Linked DNA regions of Bosea vaviloviae. Each later gene encodes a partner of the first gene's protein in a complex. Links are inferred from orthologs where the notes say so. Each region holds a gene or a part of one and is shown on either strand. Other genes may lie near its edges. The genes, in order: ccmB and ccmE.

Evidence for each region.
Region 2: the proteins of ccmB (region 1) and ccmE are in contact, whole or in part, in a solved structure (PDB 8CE8), measured with the Escherichia coli proteins. The link is inferred for Bosea vaviloviae from one-to-one orthologs.

What each region holds. Positions count from the first base shown.
Region 1 is NZ_CP017147.1:905,307-915,323, forward strand. Bases 1,012-3,976 are described here. They hold ccmB (heme exporter protein CcmB), read right to left. Parts: upstream 2,846-3,976; coding sequence 2,177-2,845; downstream 1,012-2,176. Other genes in these bases: BHK69_RS04260 (heme ABC transporter permease), read right to left, coding at 1,012-1,271; BHK69_RS04265 (hypothetical protein), read right to left, coding at 1,390-1,632; BHK69_RS04270 (hypothetical protein), read left to right, coding at 1,932-2,180; ccmA (heme ABC exporter ATP-binding protein CcmA), read right to left, coding at 2,842-3,438; acnA (aconitate hydratase AcnA), read left to right, coding at 3,692-3,976. Also shown: BHK69_RS04250 (DsbE family thiol:disulfide interchange protein), read right to left, coding at 1-343; heme exporter protein CcmD, read right to left, coding at 340-513; more of BHK69_RS04260, read right to left, coding at 510-1,011; more of acnA, read left to right, coding at 3,977-6,403; BHK69_RS04290 (acyl carrier protein), read left to right, coding at 6,758-7,039; BHK69_RS04295 (3-hydroxyacyl-ACP dehydratase FabZ family protein), read left to right, coding at 7,221-7,691; BHK69_RS04300 (beta-ketoacyl-ACP synthase), read left to right, coding at 7,688-8,818; BHK69_RS04305 (beta-ketoacyl-ACP synthase), read left to right, coding at 8,850-10,017. UniProt on the Escherichia coli protein: Required for the export of heme to the periplasm for the biogenesis of c-type cytochromes.
Region 2 is NZ_CP017147.1:2,769,891-2,785,632, forward strand. What follows is about bases 1-2,993. They hold ccmE (cytochrome c maturation protein CcmE), read left to right. Parts: upstream 1-1,217; coding sequence 1,218-1,769; downstream 1,770-2,993. Other genes in these bases: ccmI (c-type cytochrome biogenesis protein CcmI), read left to right, coding at 103-1,221; BHK69_RS12880 (heme lyase CcmF/NrfE family subunit), read left to right, coding at 1,777-2,993. Outside these bases: more of BHK69_RS12880, read left to right, coding at 2,994-3,789; BHK69_RS12885 (cytochrome c-type biogenesis protein), read left to right, coding at 3,795-4,262; BHK69_RS12890 (hypothetical protein), read right to left, coding at 4,420-4,941; BHK69_RS12895 (trypsin-like peptidase domain-containing protein), read left to right, coding at 5,137-6,330; BHK69_RS12900 (response regulator transcription factor), read left to right, coding at 6,455-7,138; BHK69_RS12905 (sensor histidine kinase), read left to right, coding at 7,197-8,654; BHK69_RS12910 (bifunctional [glutamine synthetase] adenylyltransferase/[glutamine synthetase]-adenylyl-L-tyrosine phosphorylase), read left to right, coding at 8,672-11,626; BHK69_RS12915 (PAS domain-containing sensor histidine kinase), read right to left, coding at 11,867-14,137; pepN (aminopeptidase N), read right to left, coding at 14,409-15,742. UniProt on the Escherichia coli protein: Heme chaperone required for the biogenesis of c-type cytochromes. Transiently binds heme delivered by CcmC and transfers the heme to apo-cytochromes in a process facilitated by CcmF and CcmH.

The DNA.
Region 1 (10,017 bases):
TGCCGGCCTTCACCGCGGGTGATTCGGCCATGGCCACCAGGAAGGGATGCTCGACCCGGCAGGGCGCGCACCAGCTGGCGAAGACATTGACGAGCGTGGCGCGGCCCTTCGCCAGATCCGCCATCGCGAAAGCCGGCACGGGCTGCCCGTCCCGCTGCAGCCCGTCGAGCTGCGACAGCGTGACCGCCGGAGCAGGCTTTCCGATCAGGGCCGAGGGCACCTTGCTGGCGTCGCCCGAGAACAGGCCGACCGCGAAGACCAGCGCCAGCGCGCCGAACAGGATCAGGGGGATCAGGAAAACCAGCGGCGAGCGGCGGCGGGGTTGAACCTCGATCTCGCTCATGACGACATCCTGTCCGAGCGACGGCCTGCGCCGCGCTGCTCCAAAGCCGCGAGCGCGCGCTTCTGCGCCCTGTGGTCGAAGAGGGTCGCCGCGATCAGGCCGCCGAGGATCAGGACGACCGCGCCATAGGAGGCGAGGATGAAACCGGCATGGGGACCCAGACCGCTCATGCCGGCACCGCCTGCGCCGCCAGTCGGTCGAGCCGCTCGGCTTCCAAGATCGTCAGCGTGCGCACCCGCCGGCGCATGATCTCGGCCCGCATCGCCACCAGATGCAGGCCCAGGCCCAGCAAGGTGAAGCCCAGCGCCAGGATCAGCAGCGGCCACAGCATGGAGGGGTGGATCGTCGGCCCCCCGCTACGAAACACCGAGGCCGGCTGATGGAGCGTGTTCCACCAGTCGACCGAGAATTTGATGATCGGCACATTGACGAAGCCGACCAGCGTCAGGATCGCCACCGCCCGCCCGGCCCGGGCGGAATCGTCGAGCGCGCGCCAGAGCGCGATGATGCCGAGATAGATCAGGAACAGCACGAGCACCGACGTCAACCGTGCGTCCCAGACCCAATAGGTGCCCCACATCGGCTTGCCCCAGAAGGCACCGGTGAGCAGGCAGATCAACGCGAAGCACGCCCCGATCGGCGCCGCCGCCTTCTGGGCGACATCCGCCAGGGGGTGCCGCCAGACCAGCGTGCCGAGGCCGGAGACCGCCATCATCGTGTAGAACATCAGCGCGAGCCAGGCGGCCGGGACATGCACGAACATGATCCGGATGGTCTCGCCCTGCTGGTAGTCGGCCGGAGCGACGAACCAGGCGAGATAGAAGCCGAGCGCGAGCATCAGCGTGGCCGCGCCGGTCATCCACGGCAACAGCGCGCCCGACAGGCGCATGAAGCGCGTCGGATTCGCGAAATCGATCAGGCTGGCCATGTCATCGCGATCGGCTTGTCCTCATCCGGCGGAAGCCGGAACTCGAACCTGATCTAGCAATCACGGCGCGTCTCAACAATCCACGACACGCGCGGCAAATCGCGTCGTGGCGGCCGGGTCAGTCCTCGTTTTGCAGGGACGATGCCTCGGATCCGTTACCGCCGACGACGCCAAAATCGCGCGATCGAACGCCTTCCGGAGCAAGACTGAAGCCCTCCGACTCCAACCCGCGCCGTAGCAGTTCGCGCACCGCGGCGGCGCGGCTCGGCATCCGCTTCTCGAAGCGAAAGTTCTCGACCGCGCGCAGTTCGTCCTGATTCAGCATGATCTGAAGCCTGTCGGCACGTTCCAGCTCAACCATCGCCCCTTCTCTCCATGGGCCAAATGAGTAAGTGACTATGTAATTGCACTATCGGCTGAATCAACAGGTTGTTGAAAAAGCGGGAGTTTGGCCGTCGACACCAACATCCCATGGACCGGCTCTTGCGCAGGAAAGGCCGATGGCCGCGTTGCCGCCATTGCCGGCGACACTGTCAAAAGCATGCATGTCGCCATCGGCGTTTCATACTAACTAATTGAACTATATAATACTTTTTTGATTTCCACGTTGCTTCGAATCAACGTCAGCCCTATGCTCGATCATGAACAGGAGGGCCAGCCATGCTGATCCAGCTATCCACCAGCATCCAGGACGACATCAAGGAAACCGTCAGGTCCAGCGCCAGCCAATCGCTGGTTCTGGATGTGTTTGCGACGGCCGAGAGCATCCGCCGCAAGCACGAAGATCAGAATGTCGCGCTCGAAGACATCGCGAACATGGTGGCGCGGGCTGCGGCGCAATACGGTTGCGCCCTGGAGTTCGGCGATCGCGGGGCGCACCTTGTCGAGCGGCCGCTGGTCTTGTCCTAATCCGCCTGGCGCAGGGCCACGGCCGCCGCGACCGTGCCGATCACGATCGACCCCAACGTGAGCGCGCACAGGATCAGAAACGGCGTCAGGAACGGAACCGTGCCGCCCAACGCGCTGTTGGCGGCCGAGACGCCGAAGATCAGCACCGGAATCGTCAGGGGCGCGACCAGGACGGGCAGGATCAGGCCGCCACGCCGCAAACCGGCCGTCAGCGCCGCCGCCGCCGCCCCGATGAAGCTTAGCGCCGGGGTTCCAACCAGCAAGGTCGCCGCGACCGGCAGCATCGCGTCCACGGGAAGCGCGACCAGCAGGCCGAGCAGCGGCGCGGCCAGCGCCAATGGCAGCCCAGTCGTCAGCCAATGCGCCAGCCCCTTGGCCAGAACGCTGAGTTCGAGCGGCAGCGCCGAGGCGCGGATCAGATCGAGCGAGCCGTCCTCCTCATCGCTCTGGAACAGGCGGTCGAGCCCGATCAGCGTCGAAAGCAGCGCGCCCAGCCAGAGGATGGCCGGACCGATCCGCGACAGCAGGTTGAGATCGGGCCCGAGCGCGAACGGCACCAGCACGACCAGCGTCAGGAAGAAGACGAGCGCCAGTTCCCCGCCGCCGCCGGCGCGCGAGGCGAGCATGAGGTCGCGCTTCAGGATGGCGAGGAAGGCGCGCGTCACGGTCCGATCCTCAATTCGCGCGCAGCTTCGAGGCCCAATGGCCCATGCGTTGCCGCCAGGATCGCGCCGCCCTGAGCGAGATGATCGCGCATCAGCCCGGCCAGCATCGCTTGCGCGGCGGCGTCCAGCGCCGCCATCGGCTCGTCGAGCAACCAGAACGGCCGCCGCGATACCAGGAGCCGCGCCAGGGCGACGCGGCGGCGCTGCCCCGCCGAGAGATAGCCCACCGGCAGGCCAGCGACATGCAGCAGGCCGACAGCCGAGAGCGCGTCCGGCGGCGCCGCACCGGGATCGCCGAGCAGCTCTTGCGCGAAGACGAGGTTCTCCTGTGCCGTCAGCGTGACCTTCAGCCCGTCGCGGTGACCGACGAGATGGCTGAGCTCGGCCAGCGGCGCATCCTCGGCCCCCTCGATCCGCATATCCCCGCCATCGGGCCGCAGCCGGCCGCACAGCATCGCGATCAGGCTCGACTTGCCGGCGCCGTTGCGCCCGGTCAGCGCGATCGCTTCGCCATGACCGAGCCGGAAGCTCAAGCCCTCGAAAATCAATCGCCCGCCGCGCCGGCAGCTGAGATTCTCGGCGTTCAGAACCAGCTCGGAGAATGAAAATTGCGACAAGGCTACAGCGTCTTCCCAAGCGTCAAAGTCATCGCCGCGCTCATACGGTACATGTAGCGGGCTTCTTGGAATTGCTCTATAGAACCCGTGGCTACGCCGCACGCCGATCCGGCGCGGGGCTCGGGCACTCCCGAGGCGGCGCGCGCGTCATGCGCATTAGGCCTTCGATCCGGCAAAGCCGCAAGGCTCACCGGCTCGCGACCGCAACCCCTTGATCAGGATAGCCCGCATGGCTTCGCTCGATTCCTTCAAATGCCGCAAGACCTTGACCGTCGGCACCAAGAAATACGTCTACTACTCCCTCAAGATCGCCGAGAAGAACGGCCTGCCCGGCATCTCGAAGCTGCCCTTCTCGATGAAGGTTCTGCTCGAGAACCTGCTGCGCTTCGAGGATGGTCGCTCGGTCACCAAGACCGATATCGAGGCCTTCGTCGGCTGGCTCGACGACAAGGGCAAGGCCGGCAAGGAGATCGGCTTCCGCCCCGCCCGCGTGCTGATGCAGGACTTCACCGGCGTTCCCGCCGTAGTCGACCTCGCCGCGATGCGTGACGGCGTCAAGGCGCTCGGCGGCGACCCCAAGAAGATCAACCCGCTGGTCCCGGTCGATCTCGTCATCGACCATTCCGTCATCGTCGACGAATTCGGCTCGCCCAAGGCGCTGAAAGCCAATGTCGACCTCGAATATCAGCGCAATGGCGAGCGCTACCGCTTCCTGAAATGGGGCCAGCTCGCCTTCGACAATTTCCGCGTCGTCCCGCCCGGCACCGGCATCTGCCACCAGGTCAATCTCGAATACCTCGCCCAGACCGTCTGGACGGGTAAGGAGAAGGTGAAGAAGGGCAAGAAGACCGAGACCGTCGAGGTCGCCTATCCCGATACCGTGGTCGGCACCGATTCGCACACCACCATGGTCAACGGCCTCTCCGTGCTCGGCTGGGGCGTCGGCGGCATCGAGGCCGAGGCCGCCATGCTCGGCCAGCCGCAGTCGATGCTGCTGCCCGAGGTCATCGGTTTCAAGCTCACCGGCAAGCTCAAGGAAGGCATCACCGCGACCGACCTCGTGCTGACCGTCACCCAGATGCTGCGCAAGAAGGGCGTCGTCGGCAAATTCGTCGAATTCTTCGGGCCGGGCCTCTATGCGCTGACGCTCGCGGACCGCGCCACCATCGCCAATATGGGCCCTGAATACGGCGCCACTTGCGGCTTCTTCCCGGTCGACGCCGAGACCCTGAACTATCTCGACACCACCAGCCGCAAGCCGGCCCGCGTCGCCCTCGTCGAGAAATATTCGAAGGCGCAAGGGTTGTTCGCCACCCGCGCCACGCCCGATCCGGTCTTCACCGACACGCTCGAGCTCGACCTGACCACGGTCAAGGCCTCGATGGCCGGTCCCAAGCGCCCCGAAGGCCGCGCCGATCTCGGCGCCATCAAATCCGGCTTCGCCGCCGCGATGGACACCGAATACAAGAAGGGCGTCGAGCTCTCGCGCCGGGTCAAGGTCGAGGGCAAGAACTTCGACCTCGGCCATGGCGACGTCGTCATCGCCGCGATCACCTCCTGCACCAACACCTCCAACCCCTCGGTGCTGATGGCGGCGGGCCTGCTCGCCCGCAACGCGGTCGCCAAGGGCCTGAAGGTCAAGCCCTGGGTCAAGACCTCGCTCGCGCCCGGTTCGCAGGTCGTGGCGGAATATCTCGCCAAGGCCGGCCTGCAGAAGGACCTCGACAAGCTCGGCTTCAACCTGGTCGGCTTCGGCTGCACCACCTGCATCGGCAATTCCGGGCCACTGCCGACCGAGATCTCCAAGACCATCAACGAGCAGGGCCTGATCGCGGCCGCCGTCATCTCCGGCAACCGCAATTTCGAGGGCCGCGTCTCGCCCGACGTGCAGGCGAACTACCTCGCCTCGCCGCCGCTGGTCGTCGCCTACGCTCTGGCGGGCTCCGTGCAGCTCGACCTGACCACTGAGCCGCTCGGCATGGACAAGACCGGCAAGCCGGTCTTCCTGAAGGACATCTGGCCGACCAACAAGGAAATCCAGGCCTTCATCGCCAAGAACGTCACCAAGGCGATCTTCAAGGCGAAATATGCCGACGTCTTCAAGGGCGACGCCAACTGGCAGAAGGTCAAGACGCCCCAGAGCCAGACCTATGCCTGGGAAGACGCCTCGACCTATGTGCAGAACCCGCCCTATTTCGAGGGCATCAGCCAGACGCCCAAGCCCGTCACCGAGATCGTCGGCGCCCGCATCCTGGGCCTGTTCGGCGACAAGATCACCACCGACCACATCTCGCCGGCCGGCTCGATCAAGGCGGCCTCGCCCGCGGGCAAGTATCTGATGGAGCACGGCGTCGAAGTCGCCGACTTCAACCAGTACGGCACGCGGCGCGGCAACCATGAGGTGATGATGCGCGGCACCTTCGCCAATATCCGCATCCGCAACCACATGATGGGCCCCAACGGGCGCGAAGGTGGCTACACCATCCACTATCCCAGCAAGGAAGAGCTGCCGATCTATGACGCAGCGATGCGCTACCAGCAGGAGAAAGTGCCGCTGGTCGTCTTCGCCGGTGTCGAATACGGCAACGGCTCCTCGCGCGACTGGGCGGCGAAGGGCACCAACCTGCTCGGCGTCAAGGCCGTGATCGCCCAGAGCTTCGAGCGCATCCACCGCTCGAACCTGGTCGGCATGGGCGTGGTGCCGTTCACACTGGCCGAGGGCACGAGCTGGGCTTCGCTCGATCTCAAGGGCGACGAGAGCGTGACCATCAAGGGCCTCGCCACCGTGAAGCCGCGCCAGATGCTGGAGGCCGAGATCACCTCCGCCGACGGCAAGGTCAAGAAGGTGCCGATCCTCTGCCGCATCGATACGCTGGACGAGATCGACTACTTCAAGAACGCCGGCATCCTGCAATACGTGCTGCGCGGCATCGCGGCCTGAGTTTTCCTTCTCCCCCATCAAAGTCGGCTGTTGCCGACTTTGACACTTTGGCTTGCCCATCTCGGGCAAGCCCGAGATGGCGGGGAGAAGGTGGCTCCGCGAAGCGGAGACGGATGAGGGAAGGGCCGGCGCAAACCGGAAACTCCTCGTCCAGTCCATCCGTCCCTCATCCGACCCGGCTTCGCCGGCCCACCTTCTCCCCCGAGGGGAGAAGGAAAAAGCCCACAGTTGTCCTCTTTCCGCCCTCGGTGTAAGGGGGCGTCACAGTCATCCTCGGCGGGGGGCTTGGGGCAGGCGCGGGATCCCCGCGCCCGGATGTCGCCCGCCATCATCATTCAAGACGGGAGCACCCGCATGTCCGCCACGTTCGAGACGGTCGCCGGCATTATTTCCGAGACCTGCGACATTCCACGCGAAAAGATTACGCCCCAGAGCCACGCCATCGAAGACCTCGGCATCGACTCGCTCGCCTTCCTCGACATCGCCTTCGCGATCGACAAGGCCTTCGGCATCAAGCTGCCGCTCGAGCAGTGGACCCAGGAAGTCAACGAGGGCAAGGCGCCGGCCGAGCAGTATTTCGTGCTCGATAACCTGTGCAAGCGCATCGACGAGCTCGTGGCTGCCAAGAAGGCCTGAGGTCGCAGGAAGGCCTGAGGTCGACGGCAGGCCCAGCGCCTGACGCGAGCTTGATCTGCGCTCGGCCTTGAGCCGGGCACACTCTCCCGATAGAGCATATGCAAGCCCGCGCGCGGAGACTTCGGTCCGCGGCGCGGGCGCGCGCCGTCTCAAGGTCGCGCCCGACAAGGCCAAGGATCGCATGCGCCTCGAATATTTCGACATGATCGACACCGTTGTCGCATTCGAACCTTCGGAAAAGCGCATCACCACGCGCTCGACCGTGCCGTCGGCAACTGCGAGCCCGGTCTTCGAAGGCCATTTCCCCGGCCACCCGCTCGTACCCGGCGTCCTGCTGACCGAGACGATGGCGCAGGCCTCCGGCTATCTGCTGCTGGGCCTCAACGGGCTGACCCAGATGCCCTTCCTGATGACGGTCGACAAGGCGCGCTTCCGCACTTTCGTCGAGCCCGACGCCGTTCTCGACGTCTTCGCCGAATTGGTGATCGAGGGGTCGGGCTACGCCGCCACCAAGGCGAAGATCACCATCGCCGGCAAGCCGATCTGCGACGCTGAATTGCGGTTCCGACTGATGCCCTTCCCCGCCGACATGCGCGCGCTGATGGAAGGCCGCATCAAAACCATCGGCCTCAAGCCGGAGCCTGCGCGATGAACCCGCACGACGTCGTCATCACCGGGATCGGACTGGCATCCAGTCTCGGCGAGGGGCTGGAGGCCCATGCGCAGGCGCTCGCAGTCGGCGCCGCGCCGCATACCGACATCACGAGCTTCGCACCCTATCCGGTTCACCCGCTGAAGCCGCTCGAACTCGACCGCCAGATCCCGAAGAAATCGGATCAGCGCCAGATGGAGCCTTGGCAGCGGCTCGGCGTCTACGCCGCCGGCCTGGCCCTCGATGAGGCCGGGCTGAAGCAGGATGTCGAGGCCAAGAGCGTACTGCAGGTCATCGTCGCCGCCGGCGGCGGCGAGCGCGACCATGCCGTCGACGGCGCCATCCTCACCGGCCTGCGCGGCGCGGGCGAGCCGGGAGCCTTTCTGAACGAGCGCCTGATGGGCGATCTGCGCCCCACGCTCTTCCTCGCCCAGCTCTCGAACCTGCTTGCCGGCAATATCGCCATCGTCCACGGCGTCACCGGCGCCTCGCGCACCTTCATGGGCGAGGAGCAGGCCGGCGTCGACGCCATCCGCACCGCGCATGCCCGCATCGCGGCCGGCCAGGCTGAGGTCATGCTGGTTGGCGGCGCCTATAATGCCGAGCGGCGCGACATGCTGCTGCTGCTTGAACTCGGCGGCTACTTGCGCAAGGGCGAATTTGCCCCGGTTTTCGCGCGCGAGGATGCGCCGGGCCTCATCACCGGCAGCGCCGGAGCCTTCCTGGTGCTCGAATCAGCCGCGCGCGCCGCCGCGCGCGGCGCCAAAGTCCATGCTCGGCTGAGCCATGTTGCTGCGGCGCGCTCGAAGCGCCAGCCCGGCACGGTCGAGGCGGCCCTGAGCGGACTGCTCTCGGGTTTTGGCGCGATTGCACCCGGCGCCCTGGCGATCTCGGCCGCGACCGGCGCCGCCGGAGTCACAGCGGAGGAGGCTTCGGTCATCGCTGCGCTGCCGCAAGCCAGGCGCGTCGCGACCGGCGACCTCGTCGGCCATGCCGTGGAGGCCGCATTCCCGGTTTCCGTTGCCTTGGCCGCGGCCGCCATCTCGGCAGGGCAGGCCAAGGAGGCGATCGTCACCGGCGCCGGCCATTGGCGCGGCGAGGGCGCGGCGCGCCTGGTGAAAGCGTGAGGATCGATCGATGAGCGCCAAGAACCAGACTATGGCCAACCAGACTGCCGTGAACCAGACTGCGGCAGGCCAGACCGCAGCCCATCGCGACGCCAAGGGCCGCCGGGTCGTCGCCGTTACCGGTCTCGGCATCGTCACCTCGCTCGGCCAGGGCAAGGAGGCCAATTGGCAAGCGCTGACCGCCGGCAAATCCGGCATCCACCGGATCGAACGCTTCCCGACCGAGGGCCTGCGCACCACCATCGCCGGGACGGTCGATTTTCTCTTCGACGGCTCCTTCACCGCGCCGCAGCTCTCGGAAAAGCTCGCGACGCTCGCAGCCGACGAGGCGGTCAGCCAGAGCGGCCTCGGTCAGCCCGGCGATTTTCCCGGCGAGCTCTTCATGGCGGTGCCGCCTGTCGAGATGGAATGGCCGCAGAAGCAGGAGCTGGCCCAAACTCTTGAAGGCGACGTGGATTATGACGGGCTTTTGCGCGCCGCCGCCTCGCAGAAATTCAAACCCATGCACGAACTCTTCCTGTTCGGCGCAGTCGCGGATCACATCGCCGACAGATTCGGCACCAAGGGCTCGCCGATCTCGCTCTCCACGGCTTGCTCCTCCGGCGCGACCGCGATCCAGATGGGCGTTGAGGCCATCCGCCGCGGCGATACGCAGGCCGCGCTCTGCATCGGCACCGACGGCTCGGTCCATGCCGAGGCGCTGATCCGCTTCTCCCTGCTCTCGGCGCTCTCGACTCAGAACGATCCGCCGGAAGCCGCAGCGAAACCCTTCTCGAAGAACCGCGACGGCTTCGTCATGGGCGAAGGCGCCGGCGCGCTGGTGCTGGAGGATTACGACCATGCGCTCGCGCGCGGCGCGACCATCCTGGGCATCGTCGCGGGCTGCGGCGAGCGCGGCGACGGCTTCCACCGCACCCGCTCGAGCCCCGACGGCAAGCCCGCGATCCTGGCCATGCAGGATGCGCTCGACGATGCCGGGCTTACGCCCGACGATGTCGACTACATCAACGCGCACGGCACCTCGACGCCCGAGAACGACAAGATGGAGGCGATGAGCTGCGCCGCCGTCTTCGGCGAGCGCATGGCGAGCCTGCCGATCTCCTCCAACAAGTCGATGATCGGCCACACGCTGACCGCGGCCGGTGCGGTCGAGGCCGTGATCTCCTTCATGACCATCGCCAATGGCCGCATCCCGCCGA
Region 2 (15,742 bases), 1.9 Mb from region 1 along the record:
TGCGCTCTGACAAGAAGCGCGGTCTGAGATGAGGCGCCTGCGTGACCCTTTGTCGCCACCTTCGCGCGTGAAGCGCGGCCCGCGATTGTCTAAGAGTTCCTGATGCTGATCTGGATCATCTTTGCGGTCATGACGGGGGCGGCGGTTTTCGCGCTGCTCTGGCCGCTCGGCCGTGGCCAGGGCGCGGCTTTCGCCGACGGCTCGGATGCCGCGAGCCTCTATCGCGCCCAGGTCAATGAGATCGACCGCGACCTCGGCCGCGCGCTGATCGGCCCGGCCGAGGCTGAAGCTGCCCGTGTCGAAGCCGCGCGGCGCCTGCTGCGCGCGGCCGACAAGGAGGGCGATCCGGCCGGCGAGACGGAATCGTCCCTGCGCCGCCGCCGCGCCAGCTCGGCTTTGGCCTTGTCCTTTGTGCCGCTGCTCGCATTGCTGGTCTATGGCGCCTATGGCTCGCCCACGCGTCCTGACCAGCCGCTGTCGGCGCGGTTGCGCAGCGATCCGTCGCAGCAGGATTTCGCGGTGTCGCTGGCCCGCATCGAGGCGCATCTGGCGGCTAATCCGGCAGATGGGCGCGGCTGGGCGGTGCTCGCGCCGGTCTATCTGCGGCAGGGCCGGCCCGAAGACGCGGCGCGCGCCTTCACTGCTGCGATCCGCAATGGCGAGGACGGGGCGGAGATGCGCGCCGGTCTCGGCGAGGCTCAGATCCTTACGGCCGGCGGCGTGGTGACGGTGGAAGCGCGCGAAACCCTCGCCGAGGCGCTCAAGCGCGAACCCGGCAATCCCCGCGCGCGCTACTTTCTCGCCATCGCCAGGGAACAGGACGGCGACAGCCAGGGCGCTGTTGCCGCGTTCGAAAGCCTGCTCAAGGATGCGCCGCCCGGCGCAGCCTGGGCCCCGGCCGTGCGCCAGAGGTTGCAAGCTCTCGACAACCACGCGCTCGACAGAGATACGGCGCGGGCCGAGATCGCCAAGCTGCCGGCGGCTGATCAGCAGGCGGCGATCCGTGGCATGGTCGAGGGGCTGGCCGAGCGCCTGAAGGCGGGCGGCGGCACGCTGGCCGAATGGGAAAGATTGGTCCGCTCGCAGAATGTGCTCGGCGAGAAGGCCGCCGCGCGCGAGGCTGTCGCGATGGCGCGTTCGCGCTTGTCGCAGGACAGCGCCGCACTCGTGCAGCTCGACCAGCTCGCGGGCGAACTCGGGCTGAAGGAGCCGGCGCCATGACTGCTGCCGAGCCCACTGCCGAGCCCGCTGCCGAGCCGTTGCGTCCGGTCGCCGCCAAGCGCCGCTGGACCCGCAAGCAGCGCCGTCTGGCCCTGATCGGCGCCGCCGGCGTCGTGCTCTGCCTTGCCGCCGGGCTGGTGCTCGTCGCCATGCGCGACACCATCGTCTTCTTCTACGGACCGACCGAGATCGTCGAGAAGGGGCTCGCGCCCGGCACGCGCATGCGGCTCGGCGGGCTGGTCGAGACAGGGTCCGTCGTGCGTGGCCCGGGTCAGCGCGTCGTCTTCGCGGTCACCGACAGCAAGACCACGCTCAACGTGACCTATCAGGGGCTCTTGCCCGATCTCTTCCGCGAAGGGCAGGGAGTCGTCACCGAAGGCGTCTTCGAGGGCGCGGGCCGCTTCCGCGCCGACTCCGTCCTGGCCAAGCATGACGAGACCTATATGCCGCGCGAGGTCGCCGACACGCTGAAGAAGCAGGGTCATTGGCAGCCGGGAGCGGCGGGCCCGAACCCATCCCCCGCCACGCCACCCCCCGTCACCAAATGAGGCGCGCATGATCGTCGAGATCGGCCATTTCGCGCTTGCCTTGGCGCTTGGCGTTGCCGTGGTGCAGGCCCTGGTGCCGCTCTGGGGCGTGGCGCGTCATGACCGGGCGCTGGCCTCGGTCGGCACCGCTGCGGCGATCACCTGCTTCCTGCTGGTCGCCTTGGCTTTCGCGGCCCTGGTCGCGTCCTATGTCCGGTCCGATTTCTCGGTCGAGAACGTCGCTTCGAACTCGCATTCGGCCCAGCCGCTGATCTACAAACTGACCTCGGCCTGGGGCAATCACGAAGGCTCGATGCTGCTCTGGGTCTTGATCCTGACGCTGTTCGGGGCGCTGGTCGCGCTGTCGCGCCGCTCGCTGCCGGCGCGGTTGCGGGCCGGCACGCTCGCCGCCCAAGGCGCGGTCACGGTCGCCTTCCTCGCCTTCACGCTTCTGACCTCGAACCCCTTCCGGCGGCTCGATCCGGCACCGGGCGAGGGCCAGGATCTCAACCCGATCCTCCAGGATCTCGGTCTCGCGATCCATCCGCCGCTGCTCTATGTCGGCTATGTCGGCTTCTCCATCACCTATGCCTTCGCGGTCGCCGCCCTGATCGACGGGCGGATCGACGCGGTCTGGGCGCGCGCAGTCCGGCCCTGGACGCTGCTCGCCTGGGTGTTCCTGACGCTGGGCATCGCGATGGGCTCCTATTGGGCCTATTACGAGCTCGGCTGGGGCGGCTGGTGGTTCTGGGATCCGGTCGAGAACGCCTCGCTGATGCCCTGGCTTGCCGGCACGGCGCTGATCCATTCCACCGTGGTGATGGAGAAGCGCGACGCGCTCAAGGTCTGGACGATCCTGCTCGCGATCCTGACCTTCTCGCTCTCGCTGCTCGGCACCTTCATCGTCCGCTCCGGCGTGCTGACCTCGGTGCATTCCTTCGCCAGCGACCCGGCGCGCGGGCTCTTTATTCTCGCGATCCTGATTGTCTTCGTCGGCGGCTCGCTGGCGCTCTTCGCCTGGCGTGCGCCCTTGCTCAGGCAGGGCGGCCTGTTCGCACCGGTCTCCCGCGAGGGCGCGCTCGTCGTCAACAACGTCTTCATCGCGACCTCCTGCGCCACGGTCTTCATCGGCACGCTCTATCCGCTGGTGCTGGAGATGCTGACCGGGGACAAGATCTCGGTCGGCCCGCCCTTCTTCAACGCGACCTTCGTGCCGCTGCTGGTGCCGCTGCTGCTGGTCCTGCCGCTCGGCCAGTCGCTTGCCTGGAAGCGTGGCAATCTGCTCGGCGCGGCGCAGCGCACTGCCGCTGCCTTCGGCCTCGGCATCCTCGTTGCGGTCGGCGTGCTCGCCTATATGCGCGGCGGGCCGGTCCTGGCGCCGCTCGGCATCGGGCTTGGCGTCTTCCTGGTCACTGGCGCGATCTTCGACCTCGGCGAGCGCATTGTCGCGCGCGCCAGCGGCCTGCGGGCCGTTCTGTCGCGGGCGAAGGGCCTGCCGCGCTCCGCCTGGGGCACGGCCTTCGCCCATGCCGGCGTCGGCCTGAGCGTGATCGGCATCGCCGCCGCCGCCTGGAGCACGGAGGCGATCGGCATCCTGAAGCCGGGCGAAAGCCTGACCAGCGGCCGTTATACCGTGGTGCTCGAAAGCATCACCCCGCGCCCCGGCCCCAATTTCCGCGAGGATGTGGTGCGTTTCCGCATCCTGTCGGGCGACAGGCCGCTCAAGCCCGTCGAGGCGATGAAGCGCGTCTACACGGCCCGCGCCATGCCGACGAGTGAAGCGGGCATCCGCACCGACGGCCTGAGCCAGGCCTATGTCAATGTAGGCGAGATCGAGAGCGATGGTGGCATCGCCGTCAGGCTCTACGACAAGCCGCTGATCCTGCTGATCTGGATCGGCGCGATCGTGATGGCCTTCGGCGGCGCGCTCTCGCTGACCGACCGGCGCTTCCGGCTGGCGGCGCCGCAGCGTGCCAAGCCTGCCGACAAAAAGCCTGCCCGCGCCAAACCCGTCCCCGCCGCGCCTCAACCGGCGGAGTGAGGCCGATGCTGCGCGCCCTTGTCATCGTTGCGCTTTGTCTGGGCTGGGCCGGCCCAGGTCGCGCCGTCCAGCCTGACGAGGTTCTGCCGAACGCCGCGCTCGAACACCGCGCCCGGGCGATTTCCGGCGGCTTGCGCTGCCTCGTCTGCCAGAACCAGTCGATCGACGATTCCGACGCGCCCCTGGCCCGCGATCTGCGCATCCTGGTGCGCGAGCGGCTGGTCGCCGGCGACAGCGACGCGGCGGTGCAGGATTTCGTCGTCGCGCGCTATGGCGATTTCGTGCTGCTGCGCCCGCCCTTCACGATCGCGACCGTGGCGCTCTGGGCCGGGCCCTTCCTGATCCTGCTCTTCGGCCTCGCCTTCATCTGGCGCAGCGGGCGGCGCATGAAGCCGCTGGGCGGGGCGGCAGCGCCGCTGTCTCCCGACGAGCAGGCGCGCATCGAAGCGCTGATGAAGCGGGACGGCGAGTAGACCGCATCTCATGCCAACGGGTTTTCCATCTGGCTTGAACCGTCGTTGCGAGGAGCGTGAGCGACGAAGCAATCCAGGAGGGCTCGCTCTACGCCCCCCCTGGATTGCTTCGCTGCGCTCGCAATGACGGCGTGGTTCCAGCTGAAATCATCAGAGTCTAGCGGCTGATGCCGCATTGGCTGGAGAGTTCCGCCGCATAGGACGTATGATTTCGGCCGGAGACGGCATAGGCGGCCCTGCCGCTCGCAGATGGCCGGCTTGAGGCATATGTCGCGTAGGTGCGCGCGAAACATGCAGCTTTTGCGCCGCTATGTCCCCGTTCCGCCGCGATCTTCAGCCCGACGGCATAAATTTGGCCGGCAGCTCTCGGCGCGGAGTATCCGGCGGTTTGCCCTTCCTGCCGGCGCGCCGCCCGATCGGCCAGCCGGTCGATCCCACATCGGCTGTGCTGCTCGGCATTATAGGCCGGTGTCGAGGCTGCGTGCCAGTTCCGCCGCCCATTGGCCTTCTCCACGACGACGGCGTGCTTGGCGAAGACCTGCGCATAGCAGCCGGCATTGGCGTAGCCTCGCCCCTCGGCTATGCGCAGCCCGGATTGATAGGCCGTGACGGTCTGCGCCAGCGCCGCATTGCTGCCGAGCAGCAGCATGGCGGCGACCGCATGTCTGAGAACGCCCATTACCAATCCCCCCGGCGAATATCGGTTCGCGGATGGAGTGTTCCTGCAGCGTAAACGCCCGTCAAGCGTGCGGGGGCGAGCCCGCCCCAACCTTACGAAATCGTCATCTTCGCGCCAAATCCGGGTAAGGCTGCGCCCGTCATGGTCCCTCGCACAGACAGGGAAGGCCCTGCCGATTTGACCGAGGGTTTCGCCATGACGACCACCACCTCAAGATCCATTCTGAAGCGCGGCGTCCTGATCGCCGGCGCCGCCACGCTCGGCATCGGCCTTGCCGCCGGTATCGCCGATGGCGCGCTGAAGCTCGATCACCGCGCCTTCGCCCAGCCGATTCAGCTCTCGGGTGTCCAGACGCAGCTGCCCTCCTTCGCCGACATCGTCGAGAAGGTGAAGCCCGCCGTCGTCTCCGTCCGCGTCAAGACCCAGACCGTCGCCGCCACCGATGAGGACGGCCAGGGCAGCCTGGACGATCTGCCGCCCGGGCTGCGGCGCTTCTTCCGCCAGGACGGCCAGGATGGTCCGCGTCAGGACGGCCCGCGCCAGGGCCGGCCGCAGCCGCGCCAGGGCATGGCGCAGGGCTCCGGCTTCTTCGTCAGCCAGGACGGCTATGTCGTGACCAACAACCACGTCGTCGAGAACGCGGTCGAGGTCCAGCTCGTCACCGATGACGGCAAGACGCTCGAGGCCAAGGTCGTCGGCACCGATCCGCGCACCGATCTCGCGCTGCTGAAGGTCAAGGACGGCGGCAATTTCCAGTACGTCCAGCTCGCCTCGGCCAAGCCGCGCATCGGCGACTGGGTGCTGGCTGTCGGCAACCCCTTCGGGCTCGGCGGCACCGTGACCGCCGGCATCGTCTCGGCGCAGGGACGCGATATCGGCTCGGGCCCCTATGACGATTACCTGCAGATCGACGCGCCGGTGAACCGCGGCAATTCGGGTGGGCCGACCTTCAACCAGCAGGGCCAGGTCATCGGCGTCAACACCGCGATCTTCTCACCCTCGGGCGGCAGCGTCGGCATCGCCTTCGCCATTCCCTCCGCGACCGTCGAGCAGGTCGTCGATGCGCTGAAGAAGGACGGCTCGGTCGCGCGCGGCTTCATCGGCGTGCAGATTCAGCCGGTGACGAGCGAAGTCGCCGACGCGATCGGCCTCAAGGAGGCGCGTGGCGCCCTGGTCGCGAGCGCCGAGCAGAACGGCCCGGCCGCCAAGGCCGGCGTCAGGCGCGGAGACACCATCGTCGCCGTCAATGGCGAGCAGGTGAAGGATGCGCGCGACCTTTCGCGCCGGATCGCCAAGTTCGCGCCGGGCACCAAGACCAGTCTCACGGTCTGGCGTGACGGCAAGGAGCGCCAGCTCAGCTTCGAGGTTGGCCGCCAGCCGGCGGCCTAAACAGGGGCAGGCTCGAGTCTCACGGTTCCTGTCGCCCCCACCGGGAGACCAGCCTTCACCGCGGCAGGCCGGATGCGTATCGTCCGGCCTGCCGTTTTTGCGTTTTGTAGGATAGGCTTATCCCATGCGACTCTTGATCGTTGAAGATGATGCCGAGGCAGCGGCCTATCTGACCAAGGCCTTCCGCGAGGCCGGCCATGTCGCCGACCATGCCGCTGACGGGCTCGAAGGCTACGCCATGGCGGAAGGCGGCGGCTATGACGTGCTGGTGGTCGACCGCATGCTGCCGCGCCTCGACGGGCTGTCACTGATCCGCTCGCTGCGCGAGCAGAACGACGTGACCCCGGCGCTGATCCTCTCGGCGCTGGCGCAGGTCGATGACCGCGTGAAGGGCCTGCGCGCCGGCGGCGACGACTATCTGCCGAAACCCTATGCCTTTTCCGAACTGCTCGCGCGGGTCGAGGTGCTGTCGCGCCGCCGCGCCGCGCCGGCTTCCGAGCCCACGACCTATCGCGTCGGCGATCTCGCGCTCGACCGGCTCGCCCACCGCGTCGCGCGCGGCGAAGAGGAGATTCCGCTGCAGCCGCGCGAGTTCCGCCTGCTCGAATATCTGATGAAGCATGCCGGGCAGGTGGTGACGCGCACCATGCTGCTGGAGAATGTCTGGGACTATCATTTCGACCCCCAGACCAATGTCATCGACGTGCATGTCAGCCGCCTGCGCGCCAAGGTCGACAAGGGCTTCGAACACCCGATGATCCACACCATTCGCGGCGCGGGATACATGGTCCGTGACACGGCGCGCTGATCCTGCGGGGCAGGGCGCGGCTACGCAGAGCGTCCCGCGCAAGACGACCACGCATCTGTTGCCAAACCTGTTCCGCACCACCGCCTTCAAGCTTACGGCGGTCTATCTCGTCATCTTCGCGCTCTTCGCCGGCTTCGTGCTGGGCTATGTCGCCTGGAATGCCAGGCGCCTGCTCGACGACCAGATCCGCTCGACCATTGATGCCGAGATCCAGGGGCTTGCCGAGCAGCAGCGCCAGGGCGGCATCAGGCGGCTCGTCAACATCATCGAGCGGCGCTCGCGCGGGCCCGGCGCCTCGCTCTATCTCGTCACCACACCGGTGGGCGATCGTCTCGCCGGCAATGTCGAGGCCGTGCCGCCCGGCGCGCTCGACCGGCCGGGCGAGAGCGAGATCGAATATGCGCGCTCCGCCGATGCGGTCGACACGCCGAGCCGCGCGATCGTGCGCGTCTTCGTGCTGCCTGCGGGTTTCAGGCTGCTGGTCGGGCGCGATGTCGAGGAGCGCGAGCGTCTCGGCGTGGTGATCAGGCGCGCGGCTGGCTGGTCGCTGCTGCTGGTCTTCGTGCTCGGCTGCTTCGCGAGCTGGTTCGTGGCGCGCCGCGTGCTGAAGCGCGTCGACGGCATGACCGATACGGCCCAGTCGATCATGGCCGGCGACCTGAAGGGCCGGTTGTCGATCTCGGGCACGGGCGACGAGCTCGATCGTCTCGCGCTGAACCTCAATGCCATGCTCGACCGCATCGGCGAATTGATGGCCGGCATGCAGCAGGTCTCCGACAACATCGCCCATGACCTGAAGACGCCCTTGACCCGGCTGCGCAACCGCGCCGAGGAGGCACTGCGCACGGCGAAATCGCCCGACGCGCTGCGCGCCGCGCTCGACGGCTCGATCGACGAGGCCGACAACCTGATCCGCGTTTTCAATGCGCTCTTGATGATCGCGCGGCTCGAGACCGGCCGCATCCAGGACAGCATGGATGCGCTCGACCTCTCCGAGATCGTCTCCGGCATGGCGGAGCTCTACGAGCCGCTGGCCGAGGAGGCAGGCCTCTCGCTGGTCACTGAGGTTGCGCCGGAATTGCATGTCTCGGGCAATCGCGAATTGCTTGGCCAGGCGCTCGCCAACCTGATCGATAACGCCCTGAAATACGGCCAGCCGGTCGAGGCGGGCGCGGCGACGGTCGTCGTCTCGGCGGCTCCTGTCGGCTCCGAGATCGAGCTTGTCGTCGCCGATCATGGCCCGGGCGTCCCGGAGGCCGATCGCGGCCGCGTGCTGGAGCGCTTCGTCAGGCTCGACCAGAGCCGCAGCAAGCCGGGCTTCGGGCTCGGCCTCTCGCTGGCGGCCGGCGTCGTCAGGCTGCATGGCGGCCAGCTCAGGCTGGAGGACAATGCGCCGGGCCTGCGCGTGGTGATCTCCCTGCCGCAAGTGCAGCCGAAGCCTGTGGACATGCCCGAGGGCGGCGCGCTCCCGGCCTCGACAGCGCAGCCGAACCCTGCTGGCTTGCAGTCGGCTTGACTGGCGGGACTGAGACGATGGACGGGCGGCTTTGCGATCGATTGAAGGCCGCGCCCGTGCTGCCGGCCAAAGCCCGCCGCGAGGTGCTCCTGGTGCGCGAGCTGATCGAGCGCCTGCGCGACGATCAAGCCGCCGAGGCTCTGACGCAGCACTTCGCCGCCAACCCGGCATCAGTCGATCTCGTCGCCGGCATCCTGGCGCATTCGCCCTTCCTGACGCAGATCATGCGGCTTGATCCCGCGGGCCTCGTCTCGGCGCTGACGACAGCGCCGGAAGCGCGCCGCGATGCCTTGCTGGCCGAGATCGCGGCGACCGCCGCGTCGGGCGTCGAGACGGCCGAACTCATGCGCGCCCTGCGCCGTTTCCGGCAGGCGATGGCGCTCTTGATCGCGCTCGCCGATATCGGCGGCGTCTGGGATGTCGAGGCGGTCACGGCAGCGCTGACGGCGATGGCCGATGCCGCCGTGCGTCTCGCGACCGAGCATGTCCTGCGGCAGGCGGCCGATCTTGGCCGCATCCGCTTGAGCGATCCGGCCGATCCCGGCGTGGGCTGCAGCCTCGTCGTGCTCGCGCTCGGCAAGCATGGCGCGGGCGAGCTGAACTACTCCTCCGACATCGATATCGTCGTCTTCTTCGATCCTGAAACCGCCGAGGCTGCGGGCGTCGCCGAGCCGTCGAGCTTCTTCGTCAAGCTGACGCAAGCCATCGCCCGCATCATCCAGGAGCGCACGCCCGACGGCTATGTCTTCCGCGTCGATCTGCGCCTGCGGCCGGACCCGGCCTCGACCCATGTCGCGGTCGCGCTGCCATCAGCCTATTCCTATTACGAGACCGTCGGCCAGAACTGGGAACGCGCCGCCATGATCAAGGCGCGGCCGGTCGCGGGCGACCTCGCACTGGGCAAGCGCTTCCTCGCCGATCTCGCGCCCTTCATCTGGCGCAAATATTTCGACTTCGCCGCGATCGCCGACATCCATGCGATGAAGCGCCAGATCCAGACGGTGAAGGGCCATGAGACGATCGCGGTCGAAGGCCATAATGTGAAGCTCGGGCGCGGCGGCATCCGCGAGATCGAGTTCTTCGTGCAGACGCAGCAGCTTGTCTTCGGCGGTCGGCGCCCGGCCCTGCGCGGCCCGCGCACGCTGGAGATGCTCGGCGAACTGACGCATGAGGGCTGGATCACGCCCAAGGCGCGCGACGAGCTGGCCGAATCCTATCGCTATCTGCGCGTGATCGAGCATCGCCTGCAGATGCGCCATGACGAGCAGACGCAGACCCTGCCCAAGGCGAAGGGCGATCTCGAAGCCTTCGCGCGCTTCTGCGGCTATCCCTCGACTGCGGCCTTCGGCAAGGCGCTGACGGCTCATGCCAGGCGCGTCGAGGGGCACTACGCCTTGCTCTTCGAGGAGGGGCCGAGCCTGGCCAGCGAAGCGGGCACGCTGAGCTTCACCGGCACCGAGCTCGACCCGGACACATTGGCGACCTTGCGCAAGCTGGGCTTCCGCGATCCGGGCACCGCTGCCGAGACGGTGCGCGGCTGGCATTTCGGCCGCCGCGCCGCCGTCACCAGCGCTCGCGCCCGCGAGGTTCTGACGGAGCTCACGCCGGCGCTGCTGGTGGCGCTCGGCCGCACCGTCGATCCCGATGGCGCGCTCGCCCATCTCGACAACGCCTTCGTGCGCATGCCGGCGGCAGTTGAATTGCTGACGCTACTGCGCTCGCATGCCTCGCTGCTGACGATCTTCGCCGACATCCTCGGCAGCGCGCCGAGGCTCGCCAAGGTCGCCGCGCTCTATCCCCATGTCCTCGACGGCATCATCGACCCGGCCTTCACCTCGGCCAATCTTGACACCGATGCCTTGACCGGTCGCATCAGGGCCGTCGTCGGCAATCCGCCGCCCAGCGTCGAGGACGGGCTCGACCGTCTGCGCGATGCGGCGCGGCAGGAGAATTTCCTGGTCGGCGCGCGCCTGATTTCGGGCGTCTACCGGGCCCAGCAGGCGGGCCAGGCTTATTGCGCCGTGGCCGAAGGCTGCCTGCGCGTCGCCTTCGACGATACGCGCGCCGCCTTCGCCGCCGACCATGGCCTCATTGCGGGCGCGGAGACGGTGGTGCTGGGGCTGGGCCGGCTCGGCGCGGGCGAGCTGACGCCGTCCTCCGATCTCGACCTGATCCTGCTCTATGACCGGCCGGAAGACGCCGGCCCGAGCGACGGCGCCAAAAGCCTCGACCCCGTCACCTGGCATGTCCGCTTCACCCAGCGGCTGGTTGCGGCGCTGACGGTGCCGACGCGGCGCGGTGGGCTCTACCAGGTCGATATGCGCCTGCGGCCGACCGGCAACAAAAGCCCGGCGGCGACCCAGTTCTCCGGTTTCGAGGCCTATCACACGGGCGAGGCCGAGATCTGGGAGGAGATGGCGCTGACGCGCGCTCGCGTTGTCGCCGGCGATGCCGGGCTGGCGCAGCGGGCTCAGGCTGCGATGACCCTGATCCTGCGGCGCGAGCGCAAGCCGGCGAAGGTTGCCGCCGCGGTGCTGGAGATGCGCGCCCTGATCGCCAAGGAGAAGGGCGAGACCGATCCCTGGGATCTGAAGCTCGTGACGGGTGGCCTGACCGATCTGGATTTCCTGGCGCAGTTCCTGGTGCTGGCCCATGCCGCGCGCCACCCTGGCCTGGTCGCGCCCGATACCGCCTCGGTTTTTGCCGCGGCGCGGGAGGTTGGATTGCTGTCGGCGGCCGATGCGGCGTTCCTCATCGAAGCGCACAGGCTGATCGGCGATGTTCAGCTCTGGCAGCGTTTCACCGTCGACGAGACGTTCGATCCCGCCGCCGTGCCGCCGCGCGTGCTCAAGCGGATTGCGACGGCTGTGGGCCGGCCGGACGCCAAGGTGCTGCGGGCGGAGCTGGACGAGATGCGCGCCGGTGTCCGCGCCCTGTTCCAGAAGCTGCTCGGCGCGGCCCGCGCCGGGTGAAGGGCGCAATGACTTGTCACGGACGCACCGCCGTCATTCCGGGGCAGGCTGCAGGATCGAGATCGGGACCCCTTCGTCATGGTCGGGCTTGCCCCGACCATCCACGTCTTCGTGCGTCGAGGCCTGTGTTCAAGACGTGGATGCTCGCCACAAGGGCGAGCATGACGAACCGGAGCAGCCTCGTGATCATGGGTTCCGGGCTCGCCTCTGTGGGCTGCCCCGGAATGACGGCGTGGTTCCTTAGGCCGCCTGGGCGGTGATGCGCCCGGTGCCGCCATCCAGCGGCAGATGCACCATCACGATGGTGCCGGCGCCGATCGATGAGCGCAGGCGCAGCGAGCCGCCATGCAGTTCTGCCAGCGAGCGGGCGATGGCGAGACCGAGCCCTGAGCCCTGATAGCTGCGGGTGAGGTCGCCCTCGACCTGCTCGAAGGGGCGCCCGATACGGTCGATCTTCTCCTTGGGAATGCCGATGCCGGTGTCCTCGATATAGATGTTGAGCGCACCCGGTACCTGGCGCAGCCGCACCGCGACCTGCCCGCCTTCGGGCGTGAACTTGACCGCGTTGTCGATGAGATTGCCGAGGATCTGGTAGAGGGCGTGCGGATCGGCCTCCAGGCGCAGGTCGCGCGGCCCCTCGATGCGCAGCGCAAGGTGCTTGCGGTCGATTTCGCTGCGCGCCTTGAGGACGGCTTCGTCGATGACCAGGCCCACCGCGACGTCGGATTTCTCGAGCCGCATCCGGCCGGCCTCGATGCGGGCCATGTCGAGGACGTCGTTGATGACGCCGAGCAGATAGCCGCCGCTGGAGCGGATATCGCGGACATAGTCGAGATAGCGGTCGCAGCCGAGGCTGCCGAACAGGCCGTTTTCCATGATCTCGGAGAAGCCGATGATGGCGTTGAGCGGCGTGCGCAGTTCATGGCTCATATTGGCCAGGAATTCCGACTTGGCCCGGTTGGCGCTCTCGGCCGCAGCCTTCTGCTCCAGATAGCGCTCGGCCATGTCGGCGAGCTGCTGCGCCTGCGCTTCCAGCTTCTGGCGCGAGGCCTTGAGGTCGGTGACATGCATCAGGAGCTGGTGCTCCGATTGGGTCAGGCGCTCCTCCTGCTGCTTCAGCTTGGTGATGTCGGTGCCGACCGAGACCGAGCCGCCATCCTTGGTGCGGCGGCCGTTGATCTGCAGCCAGCGGCCGTCAGACAGGCGCGCCTCATAGGACGAGGCGCCGACCGTGCCGCGCATGGTGCGCACCGGCTCGCGGTCGATATTGGGCTGGGCGCTCAGCGCCATCAATTGATCATGGCCGATGCCGACCTGGAGCAGTTCCGAGGGGAGCTGGTGGAGCTGCTGGTACTTCGCGTTGCACAGGACGAGGCGGTTATCGGCATCCCAGAGCACGAAGGCCTCGGAGATCGCCTCGACGGCGTCGCGCAGGCGGGCGTCGGCGGTCGCCGTGCGCTCGGCCATGTTGCGCTGCTCGGAGATGTCGACGGCGATGCCGACGAGATGCTGCGAATGGGTCCGGCGGTCGATCACGAGTTCGGCCCGGGCCTTGAGCCAGACCCATTCGCCGGAGGCGCCGCGCACGCGGAACTCCTGGTCGAGATGCTCGGCTTCGCCGCGGCTGATCGCATCGGCGAGCGCGTAGAGATCGACATCGTCGGGATGGATGAAGGCGCTGACCTCGCCGAAGGACATGTAGTCGCCGGAGCGGTCATAGCCGAGCATGGCGTACATCGAATCCGACCAGTAGATCCGGCCACGCGCCAGATCCCAGTCCCACAGGCCGCAATGGCCGCGGTTCAGGGCGGAGTCGATGCGCTGGCGCACGCGGTCGCAATCCTCGTCGGCCGCCGAGGCTCGCCGCGATTGCAGGATGAAGGCGAGGGTGAGGGCGACGAGCACGAGCGCGGCTGAGCCGATCAGCGCCAGGAGCGCGCTGCGGCGCTGCTGCCAGGTCGCGAGCGCCCGGGACACGGGCTGCATCACCGCGACCTGGCCGAGCGGGGCCGGAAGATTGCGGACGGTCGCGAACACCTCGGTCGCGCCCGGCAGGGTGATGCGCATCACGCCGGCGCGGTCGCCGAACACGGTCAGCGGCTGGGTCTGGCCGAGGAGGTCGACCAGCGTGCGCTGGGTCTGGCCGATGACGGGCTCGCTGGCGATGACCTGCCCGTCGGCTGCGCTGACATGGACGATGCGGCCATGGGGGGCGAGGTGCTTGGAGGCCAGCGTTGCAAGAAGAGACGCAGGCGAGGCGCCGGTCTGGACGGCGATCTCAAGTTCTCGCACGATCAGCGCCGAGACGAGGTCGATGTCGCCTGCAGCATCGACCAGGGCGTCATCTCGCATGGCCGAGGTTTGAACCAGGGCCCCGGCGCCCAGGATGAGCATGAACACGGCGACGAGCGCCGGCAAGACTTTGCGGAAGATCGGTTCGAGGCTCTCGAAACGCCGATAAAGCGGGTGCGTCAGCGATCTGGCGACCCCCAGAATCGTGTCTGCGCGCATAGATGCGCAGCTCGCGTTGGCACGCGTCATGCCCGTCCCCCTTCGGATATTCGGTACCGTCAGTAAGATCGGGAGACGTGCCGCATCCCCTCGAATCACTTTGAGTTGAATCCGCGCGGGCCGGTTTGTCTAGCCTTGAGTTGAATCGGAGTGCAAGAATTCGCCTCCAGGTTGTAGCGATCGAATCAATGAATCCTGTACGGGTAATGAAACGTTAACGTTTCGGGCAAGCGGCCCCTCAGTGCCCGTCTGGGCCGCTCCTCGATGCCGTTCAGGCGAGCGCGCGCTCGGCGATATCGGCGACGTCCCGCGACAATCCAGGCGTCCGCGCGACCAGCGCCAGAGACGCCTGAGCGAGATCCTTGCGGACGGGTTCGAGCATCTTCCAGCTCTTGAACGAGCCGAGCAGGCGCGAGGCGACCTGGGGGTTGGTCCGGTCGAGCGCGATGACCATGTCGGCGACGAATTCGTAGCCTGCGCCGTCGGCCCGGTTGAACTGGGTCAGGTTCGCCGCGAAGCCGCCGATCAGGGCGCGCACGCGGTTGGGATTGCCGAGCGAGAAGGCCTTGTTCTGCATCAATCGCTTGACGCGGTCGAGCGTACCCGGTTCGGCGATCAGCGCCTGCGCCATCAGCCATTTGTCGAGCACCAGCGGTTCGCTGGCATAGATCTCGGCGAAGCGCCCGATCAAGTGCTCGCGCGCATCGCCGGGGATCAGCGTCATGGCCGCGAGCGCGGCCAGCCGGTCGGTCAGGTTGTCGGCGCTCGAAAACTGCTGCTCAACCAGCCGGGCTCCCGCCTCGGGAGCGGCGATGGCGATCAGCCCGAGCGCCTCGTTGCGTAGGGCGCGGCGGCCGGCGGAGGCCGCATCGGGAGCGTAGGCGGCCTTCTTGGCGAGCGTGTCGCGCAGACCGACCAGCGTCGCTTCCAGCGCCTGTCCGATCGCACCCGACAGGCTGCGATGGGCGCCATAGATCGCATCGGGATCGACATCGCCGCCGATCTCGCGGGCGATGTCGGCCGGGGCCGGCAGGCGCAGCACCTGGGCGGCGAAGGCTGGGTCGGCAAGCCCCTGTTCGCGCAGGAAGCGGTCGAGCGCGCCGGCGATCTCGGCCGCCTTCGCCAAGAGGACGGCGCCGTCGGTGCCGGGGCGCCCGGCAGCGACCAGGGCCCGCGTCGCCACGCTCTGCAGCGCCTGCCAGCGGTTGAAGGAATCGCTGTCGGCCGAAAACAGGCGCAGCAAATCGGCGTCGGAGAGATCGAGCTCGAGCCGCACCGGCGCCGAGAAACCACGCAGCAGCGAGGGGATCGGCGCTTCCGCGACATCGCTGAAGACCACCGAAAGCGAGGGCCGGTCGAGCACGATCAAACCGTCGTCGGCATAGGCGCTCGATCCGGTCGTCAGGGGCAGGTCGCCATCCCGGCCGACGAGACCGAGCGCGACCGGCAGCACCACCGGCTGCTTCGTCGTCTGGCCCGGCGTCGGCGGGGTCGTCTGGGCGAGGTCGAGCGTGTAGCGCTTCGCCCGCGCGTCATAGCGGCCCGAGGCGACGATGGTGGGCGTGCCGGCCTGCTCGTACCAGCGGGCGAAATGGGAAAGGTCCT